Chryseolinea soli: one gene and its partners. The protein of the gene in region 2 interacts with the protein of the main gene of each other region in a pairwise test. Links are inferred from orthologs where the notes say so. Each region holds a gene or a part of one and is shown on either strand. Other genes may lie near its edges.

The links.
Region 1: the proteins of ftsZ (region 2) and rlmN interact in binary tests that used the Escherichia coli proteins (3 or more experiments, as listed by UniProt). The link is inferred for Chryseolinea soli from one-to-one orthologs.
Region 3: the proteins of ftsZ (region 2) and D4L85_RS09835 interact in binary tests that used the Escherichia coli proteins (3 or more experiments, as listed by UniProt). The link is inferred for Chryseolinea soli from one-to-one orthologs.

What each region holds. Positions count from the first base shown.
Region 1 is NZ_CP032382.1:2,889,501-2,892,627, forward strand. Bases 145-3,112 are described here. They hold rlmN (dual-specificity RNA methyltransferase RlmN), read right to left. Parts: upstream 2,167-3,112; coding sequence 1,123-2,166; downstream 145-1,122. Other genes in these bases: D4L85_RS12500 (alpha/beta fold hydrolase), read right to left, coding at 145-344; D4L85_RS12505 (carboxypeptidase-like regulatory domain-containing protein), read right to left, coding at 383-1,063; D4L85_RS12515 (hypothetical protein), read right to left, coding at 2,234-2,659; D4L85_RS12520 (N-acetyltransferase DgcN family protein), read left to right, coding at 2,791-3,112. Outside these bases: more of D4L85_RS12500, read right to left, coding at 1-144; more of D4L85_RS12520, read left to right, coding at 3,113-3,127.
Region 2 is NZ_CP032382.1:307,527-310,671, forward strand. The notes cover bases 122-3,107. They hold ftsZ (cell division protein FtsZ), read right to left. Parts: upstream 2,397-3,107; coding sequence 846-2,396; downstream 122-845. Other genes in these bases: D4L85_RS01070 (rhomboid family intramembrane serine protease), read left to right, coding at 122-503; ftsA (cell division protein FtsA), read right to left, coding at 2,487-3,107. Outside these bases: more of D4L85_RS01070, read left to right, coding at 1-121; more of ftsA, read right to left, coding at 3,108-3,145. UniProt on the Escherichia coli protein: Essential cell division protein that forms a contractile ring structure (Z ring) at the future cell division site. The regulation of the ring assembly controls the timing and the location of cell division.
Region 3 is NZ_CP032382.1:2,264,008-2,267,124, reverse strand. Bases 60-3,017 are described here. They hold D4L85_RS09835 (rod shape-determining protein), read left to right. Parts: upstream 60-1,004; coding sequence 1,005-2,030; downstream 2,031-3,017. Other genes in these bases: D4L85_RS09825 (Rod shape-determining protein MreD), read left to right, coding at 2,873-3,017; mreC (rod shape-determining protein MreC), read left to right, coding at 2,034-2,876; purH (bifunctional phosphoribosylaminoimidazolecarboxamide formyltransferase/IMP cyclohydrolase), read left to right, coding at 60-819. Also shown: more of purH, read left to right, coding at 1-59; more of D4L85_RS09825, read left to right, coding at 3,018-3,117. UniProt on the Escherichia coli protein: Forms membrane-associated dynamic filaments that are essential for cell shape determination. Acts by regulating cell wall synthesis and cell elongation, and thus cell shape.

The DNA of each region.
Region 1 (3,127 bases), 2.6 Mb from region 2 along the record:
ATGCTTCCCCCGAAATCATTGGCAACGATATTGATGTTTTTCAACCCCAGTTGCTGAATGAATTTCTCCAACCGCCCGCTATGCGCTGCACACGTATAGAATTCCCCCGGGGGCTTGTCCGACAAGCCGAAGCCCAACAGGTCGACCGCTACGCAACGGTAGCTATCGCGCAGGGACTTGATCAGGTCGCGAAAGCCGAATGACCATTCCGGCGTGCCATGGACAAAGAGCAGTACTTCGCCCTGGCCTTCATCGATATAGTGAAGTTCGTTTTCCTCTACCTTCAGCCAGTGTGAGGTAAAAGGATACAGGGTTCTGTCCACCCAGGACGGTGCGGTTTTCATTGAGCAGGGATTTATAGGTCTATACGACGGGGCTTTCGCTAATGATACGTCCGGGCAAAGAAAGATTTCAACGAAATGATGATTTCTTCCGGATCGGTCGAATACAACACATCACGGCTTTGCTGGTTGAACCGGGCCAGGGTGCTGTAGTATTGGGTTTCCGTGATGTTCAACTCCTCCATGATGGTCTCCCGCAGCGTTTGGTCGTTCACGATCTGAATGTAGGTTTTGATGCGGTCGTTCTCGTTGATGAGCTTCACCACTTTGCGCCGCTCCTTTTGCCCTTTCGAAAAATACTCCCAGGGACTGGAGAAGGCATCGCGCACGGTCATTTTCTGGGGCTTGGTGTGCTGGGTTCGGATGATGTCGTTCTCGCCGATGCGGGCGCCGGTGATGGTGATCTCCTTGAGGATCTTCACGCGCTCGCTCATGCGGATCATGATGTCCTCTTCTTCAAAGATCAGGGGCAGCGTGATCGTGCGGTAGCCCAGGGAGGTGAGCACCAGGGTGTCCGTGGGCAAGGTGTTCACTACAAACACGCCGGCGGCGTCGGTGATGGTGCCCCGCTTGGTTCGCTTGATCATCACTTGCACACCCGGCATTGCCGACATGGACATCGAATCCACCACGATGCCGCGCGTTCTTTTCTGTGCCCATCCCGAACCAGCGGTAACCGCCAGCAAGACCGTGATCGAAACGAGTTTTAGCCAACTCTTCATACGCCGTTAAAAGTGCTTGTCCAAAGCATTAATTTGGGTTAGGATGCACGGGGGGCAAATTAAGTTTTATTGGCCAGTTGGCCACACGCGGCATCGATGTCTTTGCCGCGGCTTTTACGGATGCGGGTAGTGATGCCGTTCCGTTCCAACAGGTCCATATACATATTCAGGGCCTCCTCGGAGGCCTGTTGAAATTCACCGTCATCGATGGGGTTATATTCGATGAGGTTTACTTTCGAAGGGATGATCTTACAGAATTTCAGCAGCGCGCGCGCATGCTCTTCGGTGTCGTTAATGCCTTTCCAGACCACGTACTCATAGGTCACTTTGCGCTTGGTCTTGTCATACCAATAGCGCAATGCATCGCCCAGCTCTTCCAGCGGATTGGTGTCGTTGATGGGCATGATGGACGAGCGGGTTTTGTCCAGCGCGGCGTGTAGCGATACGGCGAGGTTGAACTTCACCTTGTCGTCGGCCATTTTGATGATCATTTTGGCGATGCCCACCGTCGATACCGTGATGCGCTTGGAGGCCATGTTCAATCCCTTTTGGGCCGTGATCTTGTCGATGGCCGTCATCACATTGGCGTAGTTCAAAAGCGGTTCGCCCATGCCCATGAACACGATGTTGGTGAGGGGGCGGTTGAAGAACAACTCGGCTTGCTCGCGGATGGCCACCACCTGGTCGTAGATCTCGTCGGGGCTGAGGTTGCGTTGGCGTTTCAAGCGAGCCGTAGCACAAAACTTGCAGGCCAGGCTGCAGCCCACCTGGGAGGAAACACAGGCCGTGATGCGCTTTTCGGTCGGGATGAGCACCGATTCCACCACCATGCCGTCGAACAGCGTCACGGCGTTCTTTATGGTGCCGTCGGCGCTGCGCTGCATGTGGTCTACTTTGATGTGATTGATGGTAAAGTGCGACTTCAGCATGTCGCGCAGGCCGATGGACAGGTTGCTCATCTGGTCGAAATCCTTGGCCGATTTGTTCCAGAGCCATTCATACACCTGTTGGGCCCGAAAGGGCTTTTCCCCGTGCTGCACAAAGAATTCCTTCAACTCATCGAGCTTCAGCTTCCGGATATCGCGCTTTGCGGTCTCTACCATGGGGCAAAGGTAGGGAAAGAAGAGAACTTTTCAGGCTTGAAAAAGGGTGAGCGGCAGGGGTACGGCGTCATTTAATCTTCACAAAGACCTTCGTTTCACACACCCGGGAGCTGTTGGTGATGATCAGGGAGTCGGCATCGATCTTTTCCACGGAAAAACCCTCGATGATGGTGTGCGATTTTTTGTCGAGGATGTAGAGGCCTTCGCCGCTGTATTTATAAAGAAAAGACTTGGAGTTATAGGCCTTTTTATGGCTCACGATCTTGGTGCTTTCCTGGCCGGTATTGTTGTCTTTGAATTCGATCACCTGGGGCATCGACCCGGCCATGCCTTTCATGTCCTCCACCAGGGCCGCGGTTTCAGCGTCCTGGGGCGGCAAATCCTCTTCCACGCAGTTGCTTTGCTTGACCAGCTGCCATTTGCCCACAATGGACTGGCTGTTGGCTTGACAATACAGGAGGGTGAAAACAACCAGGGATAGAACGGTTTTCATGGCCTTTGAGGTTTAACCAAATTTACTCAAAAATCGGGCCTCATGCTGTTGATCGGGCATTATTTTGAGCGACGCCTTCTTTTGAAAACTCAGTTTATTAGTCGAAATTTTCGACCTTCAAAATATACCGCATGGAGAAAAGTAACGCAATCGTCATCACGGGGGGATACCTCGCCAGCAGCAATGCCAAAACCGCACATGGCTTGATCCGCGGCACAGATCGCTTCAACATTGTGGGGTTTATCGACTCAAAAAGTGCTGGCAAAGACGCCGGTGAAGTGCTGGATGGCAAGAAGCGCAACATTCCCATCTATGCTACCCTGGAAGACTTTCTGAAGTCAGGACAAAAAGCCACCTATTGCATCGTGGGCGTGGCGACCAAAGGCGGCGTGATCCCCGAGTCGCTCCGGGCCGAATTGAAAGACGCTTTGCAGCATGGCTTTCACCTGGTGAACGGCCTCCATGAGT
Region 2 (3,145 bases):
GGGCTAATTATGGGCCACTAACCAAAAGTGGCGAATGGTGGCGACTTCTTACCAGCACCTTTTTGCACGGCGGACTCATGCATGTTCTGGCAAACATGTACGGACTACTCTTCGTGGGCATCTTTTTAGAACCTTGGCTTGGCAAAAGCAAGTTCCTGATCCTCTACTTGCTGACAGGACTACTCGCCAGTGTTGCCAGCATCTTGTGGTATAGCGCCACGATAAGTGTTGGAGCATCGGGCGCAATATTCGGACTCTATGGTGTGTTCCTTGCCTTTATTCTGACAAAGGCGTTTCCATCGGAATTTGGAAAGGCATTCCTTTTGAGCACACTCATTTTCGTAGGGTACAACTTACTTATGGGGTTGGCGGGAGGAACCGATAATGCTGCACACGTCGGTGGACTGGCAAGCGGTTTTGTCATCGGACTCATGCTCCATGCGGTCATAAAAAGGGAATTTAATGCTGAGAAAGCGGGAGGGGAAGAGGTGGGAATAGAATAAGATTATCTCCCTCAACCACTGGCCGATGCTGCCAAACCGGGCACTTCCCGAATAGACTATTCAAATCGTTTTGTAAACGTTTCCCGTCACATCATCCCGCAAAAAAACAAACGCCGGACGTTATCCACGTCCGGCATTTTACATAACTACTGCGCCCTTTGCTTAAACCAAAAATTGCAAATAAAAAATGGCGCATCAACCGATTAAAAATTGGCACTCCGGCACCGGCAAAAAATATTTACCACCAACAACCACTACGAATGGAGTAAATCACCTGTCGTGCCGGAAATGCCATGTCTTGCATGTCTTTCTCTGTGTTTTATTGTTTTCTATTAAGTTAGTCTAGTCTACGTTGTCGTGCAAAAATTTATTGTTGCCCAACAGATTGTTGTCGTCGTTCAAGTTGTATTTGGAGATGAAGGGTTCGGCCGAATGGGGCACGTCCTGCATTTTCACGCCGCGGCGCAAGTAAGCCGGGAGTGACCATTTTTCGTTGAATTCTTCTTTGGTCATCTCTTGCTTGCGGGCCTGCTTCATTTTTTCCTGGCGCTCTTTTGCCTGCTGTTGCAGGCGTTGTTTGGTGGAGCGCAGTTCCATCATACCCTCGTCGTTGATCACCTGGTCGCCATAGCGTGGGGTGACGTCGTCGAAGTCGTCGTCTTTGAAGAGGCTTTCTTCGCCGTCGTCGTCGGTGTTTTCGGGTTGGACGGGTTCGACGCGATTGAAAGGACCGGTGAACACTTGTTCGCGTTCAACAGGTTCTTCCTCGGATGCGCTCGTTTTTATTTCGGGTGTCCGGCGCGAGCCCATGTCGTTGTTTTCGGTTACGGAATGATCCGGCGAGAACAGCCAGCCTTGGGAACGATCGAGGTTGTGAACTTTCTTTTCTTCTTTCTTCGCCGGCAAGTGGCTTGTTTCGGTCGCAAAGCCTGTCGCGATCACGGTGACGCGGATGCGGTCGCCGAGGTCCGGATCTACACCGTGGCCAAAGATCATTTCGGCTTCTTCGCCGGCCTGATCCTGGATGTATTCGGTGATCTCCGTCAGCTCGTCCATCTGCAATTCGGCTTCTACACCCGAGATGATGGACAACAAGATGCGTTTCGCTCCCATGATGTCGCGACTGTCGAGCAGCGGTGAAGCGAGGGCGCCTTCGGCGGCTTTGGGTGCGCGTTTATCGCCGCGGGTTTCGGCTGAGCCCATGACGGCAGCGCCGGCGTTCAGCATGACGGTGCGCACATCCTGGAAGTCGACGTTGACGTAGCCCGCCAGGGTGATGATCTCGGCGATGCCTTTGGCGGCCGTGGTCAACACGTTATCGGCTTGGGCAAAGGCCTGGCCGATGGAAAGGTTTCCAAAGATCTCGCGCAGTTTGTCGTTGAGGATCACCAGCACGGTGTCGCAGTTTTGACGCAGCGCATCGAGCCCCAGGTCGGCAGCGGCCATCTTCTTCTTTCCTTCGAAAGAGAACGGCGCGGTGACGATGCCTACGGTGAGGATGTCCATGTCTTTGGCAATCTTGGCGATCACCGGAGCTGCGCCGGTACCCGTGCCACCGCCCATGCCGGCGGTGACAAACACCATCTTGGTGCCCATGAGCATTTCGCGGATCTGCTCTTTGCTTTCCAGCGCCGCGTTCTTGCCCACTTCAGGGTTGGCGCCACACCCCAAACCTTCGGTGAGGTTGGTGCCGATCTGAAGTTTACTCGGCACAGGGCTGCTCATCAGCGCCTGGTTGTCGGTATTACAAACGATGAACTCGACATCTTTAATGCCTTGCTTATACATGTGGTTCACCGCATTGCTCCCTCCACCGCCTACGCCGATCACCTTGATGATGGACCGGTTGTTGGCTTTGGGGATCTCAAATTTGTATGATCCTGCTTCAAACATGATTAGATTTTTTTTAGTGGTTGTCTTTTTTGGTTTGGGATCAGGGTGGCCAACGCTACACGAACGCCCGCGCTCACTGTTCCGAAATACTCAATATTCGTTCTTTCCATCCAGGTCATCGATCAACAGACTCTTGGTTTTGTTCAGGATGTCGTTGAAGAAATTCTTGGATGCTGTTACCGGCTGCTTCTTCACTTTAATGGCTTTCACCACTTCGCGCGCCTCCTTGTAACGGTCCTCTCTTTCGTCCAGAGAGCGGAAACCCGATAGCACCAGGCCAACGGCAGTAGCATACATCGGACTTTTCACCGATTCGATCTTGCTCTTGCCCAGGTGTTCGTTCGGGTAACCGATACGGGTGTCCATACCGGTCATGTATTCAACAAGCTGCTTTAGGTTGCTCAACTGTGCCCCGCCGCCGGTGATCACGATGCCGCCGGCCAGGCGATTCTCAAAACCGGAGCTGATGATCTCTGCGTGCGCCATCTCGATCACTTCTTCCATCCGGGCCTGGATGATATTCGACAGGTTCTTCACCGAGATCTCCTTCGCCGCGCGGTTGCGGATGCCCGGGATGGATACGATCTCGTTCGGGCTGGCCTCTTCGGCGATGGCCTTGCCAAAACGCGTCTTCAGTTGTTCGGCCTGTTGTGGCAACACCATCAAGCCCTGCTTGATGTCGTTGGTCACAATATTTCCTCCGAACGGAATGACCGCCGTGTGACGGATGATGTTGTCGTAGAAGATCG
Region 3 (3,117 bases), 2.0 Mb from region 2 along the record:
AATGGCAAAGAGCTCTCCTATAACAATCTTGTCGACGTAGACGCCGCCGTGAACCTGGTGAAGGAATTCGATGGCGAGACCGCGTTTGTCATCATCAAACACACCAATGCTTGTGGTGTGGCGGTAGCCCCCACGGTAAAGGAAGCCTATCTGAAAGCCTTCCAGGCCGACACCCTTTCTGCTTTTGGTGGTGTGCTGGCCACGAACAAGAAGATCGACCTGGCCTCCGCCGAGGAGATCAACAAACTTTTCTTCGAGATCCTCATCGCCCCGGCATACGACGAGGACGCCTTGGCCTTGTTGAAATCGAAAAAGAACCGGATGCTCCTGCTGCAAAAACAGTCGCTGAAGGAAACCATTCAATATAAGAGCATCCTCAACGGCGTGATCGAGCAAGACCTCGACCTAAAGACCGACGCCAAGGAAGATCTGAAGGTTGTGACGAAGCGTGTACCGAGCGCCCAGGAGGTAGACGCCCTGTTGTTTGCCAGCAAGATCTGCAAACACACCAAGTCCAACACGATCATCCTGGCAGTTGACGGACAACTTGTCGCCAGTGGCGTGGGGCAGACCTCGCGCGTGGACGCTTTGAAGCAAGCGATCGAGAAGGCGGCCGCGTTTGGCTTCGCGCTCAACGGTGCGGTGATGGCTTCGGATGCTTTCTTCCCTTTCCCGGATTGTGTGGAAATTGCTCAACAACATGGGATCAGGGCGGTCATTCAACCCGGGGGTTCGGTGAAGGATCAGGATTCTATTGCCTTTTGTGACCAACACGAAATGGCCATGGTCTTCACCGGCATCCGACACTTCAAACACTAATAATGTTGTAGTTGTTGATTACTTCTTCGAGTGTAAGTTCCGAGCGATAAATTATTTTTACTGGCGCTAAAAAACTTACATTTTTGAAGCGTAAATCTTTAATTTGGTAAATTAAATGCAATTTTGCGTTTTACCCTCCAGTATATCAGGCGTTCACTACTTTTAACAATAGGCAAAAGACATACATGGCATTTTTTGACTTCTTCACCAGCGATATTGCGATAGACCTGGGCACTGCAAACACCCTGATTATCTACAAAGATAAGATCGTAGTCGATGAGCCCTCCATCATCGCGCTCGACAAAGTGAATACGAAAGTTCTGGCCATCGGCCGGGAGGCTATGCAAATGCATGAAAAGACCCACGATCACATCAAGACCATCCGCCCCTTGAAAGAAGGCGTGATTGCCGACTTCCAGGCAGCCGAGATGATGATCCGCGGTCTCATCAAAATGATCGACACGGGCAAACGCCTGTTCCCACCGTCATACCGCATGGTGATCTGTATTCCCTCGGGCATCACCGAAGTGGAGAAGCGCGCCGTGCGCGACTCGGCCGAACATGCCGGCGCCAAGGAAGTATATATGATCTATGAACCCATTGCTGCCGCCATCGGCACGGGCATCGATATCGAGCAACCCATCGGCAATATGATCGTCGACATCGGTGGAGGAACTACCGACATCGCGGTGATCGCCCTTTCGGGGATCGTATGCGACCAGTCAATCCGCGTCGCCGGCGACACCTTCAACCGCGACATCCTGGACTATATGCGCCGCCAGCACAACCTGCTGATCGGCGAGCGCTCTGCCGAGAAAGTGAAGATCGAAGTAGGTTCGGCCTTGACGGAACTCGATGACGGCCCCCCGGACTACGAGATCCGCGGTCGCGATCTCATGACCGGTATCCCCAAGACCATCAAGATCAGCTATTCTGAAATTGCTTTCGCACTCGACAAATCCGTTTCCAAACTGGAGGAAGCCGTATTGAAAGCGTTGGAGACCTCACCCCCGGAATTGTCGGCCGACATCTACGAACGTGGCATCTACCTGACGGGTGGAGGAGCTTTGTTGCGCGGGCTCGACAAGCGCCTGGCCTTAAAGACCAAGTTGCCCATTCACGTGGCAGACGATCCGCTGCGTGCCGTGGTTCGCGGCACCGGCCAGACCTTGAAAAATATTCAACAATATCGTGCAGTATTGATGACGTAAGACATGGAGCGGCTCCTTCTGTTTGTTTATCAAAACCGCGCCTTTTTTTCCTTTCTAGCATTAGAGATTTTTTGCGCCTGGCTGATCGTGCAGAACAATCAGTACCAGGGCACCAAGTTCTTTAATTCCTCCAATGGGCTCGTCGCCACCATGAACAACTTCTCGCAAGGGGTGCGCGACTATTTCCAGCTTAGCGAAGTGAACCGGATGCTGGCCGAAGAAAACGCCGCCCTTAAAAAGCAGCTGGGCCGTCCCGGGCATCCCCTGGTCTATCCCCTGGATTCACTGACCATCCGCGACTCGGTGATGGTGAAACAATACGATTTCATCAGCGCCAAGGTGGTCAACAACCATGTTGACTTCTTTAAAAACTACATCACCATCGACAAGGGGAGAGACGCCGGCCTGGAAGCGGGCATGGGCGTGATCAGTCCTTTGGGCGTGGTGGGCAAAGTAAAAACCGTGTCCAGCCACTACAGCGTGGTCACCTCCATTTTGCACATCGACTGGATGGTGTCGGCGCTGCTGAAGCGCACCGGCGATTTCGGCACCGTGCAATGGCAAGGCAGCGATCCGGATCATATCATCCTAAAATACATTCCACCCCACGTCAAGCCCATCGTGGGCGATTCGGTGGTCACCTCCGGCTTCAATGCCATCTTCCCCGAAGGCGTCATGATCGGTGTGGTGGACGATGTGAAGCTTCGCAATGGAGCGCTTTTCTATGACCTGCAGGTGAAACTGAGCCAGGACTTCCGGAAGCTGTCTTTCGTGACCCTGGTCAAAAACAATCTGCAGCAAGAGCAGGATTCGGTGGAACAGGTTATTCTTAAACTGGAACGATGAGCAGGTTCAGCATCTTAAGCATCATATCCTTTTTCATTTACCTGTTCTACCAGGTATTGATCCTGCAAAACGTGGTGCTGTGGCACACCGCCTTTTGTTTTTTGTATGTGGCCTATCTGCTGGTGCTCCCCGTGGAAACCAACCCGCTCATCCTGATGGGCATCGGGTTTATGATGGGCTTCACGGTAGACCTCTTTTACGAGAGCATCGGGCAGCACGCATTCGCCTGCGTGCTCATTAT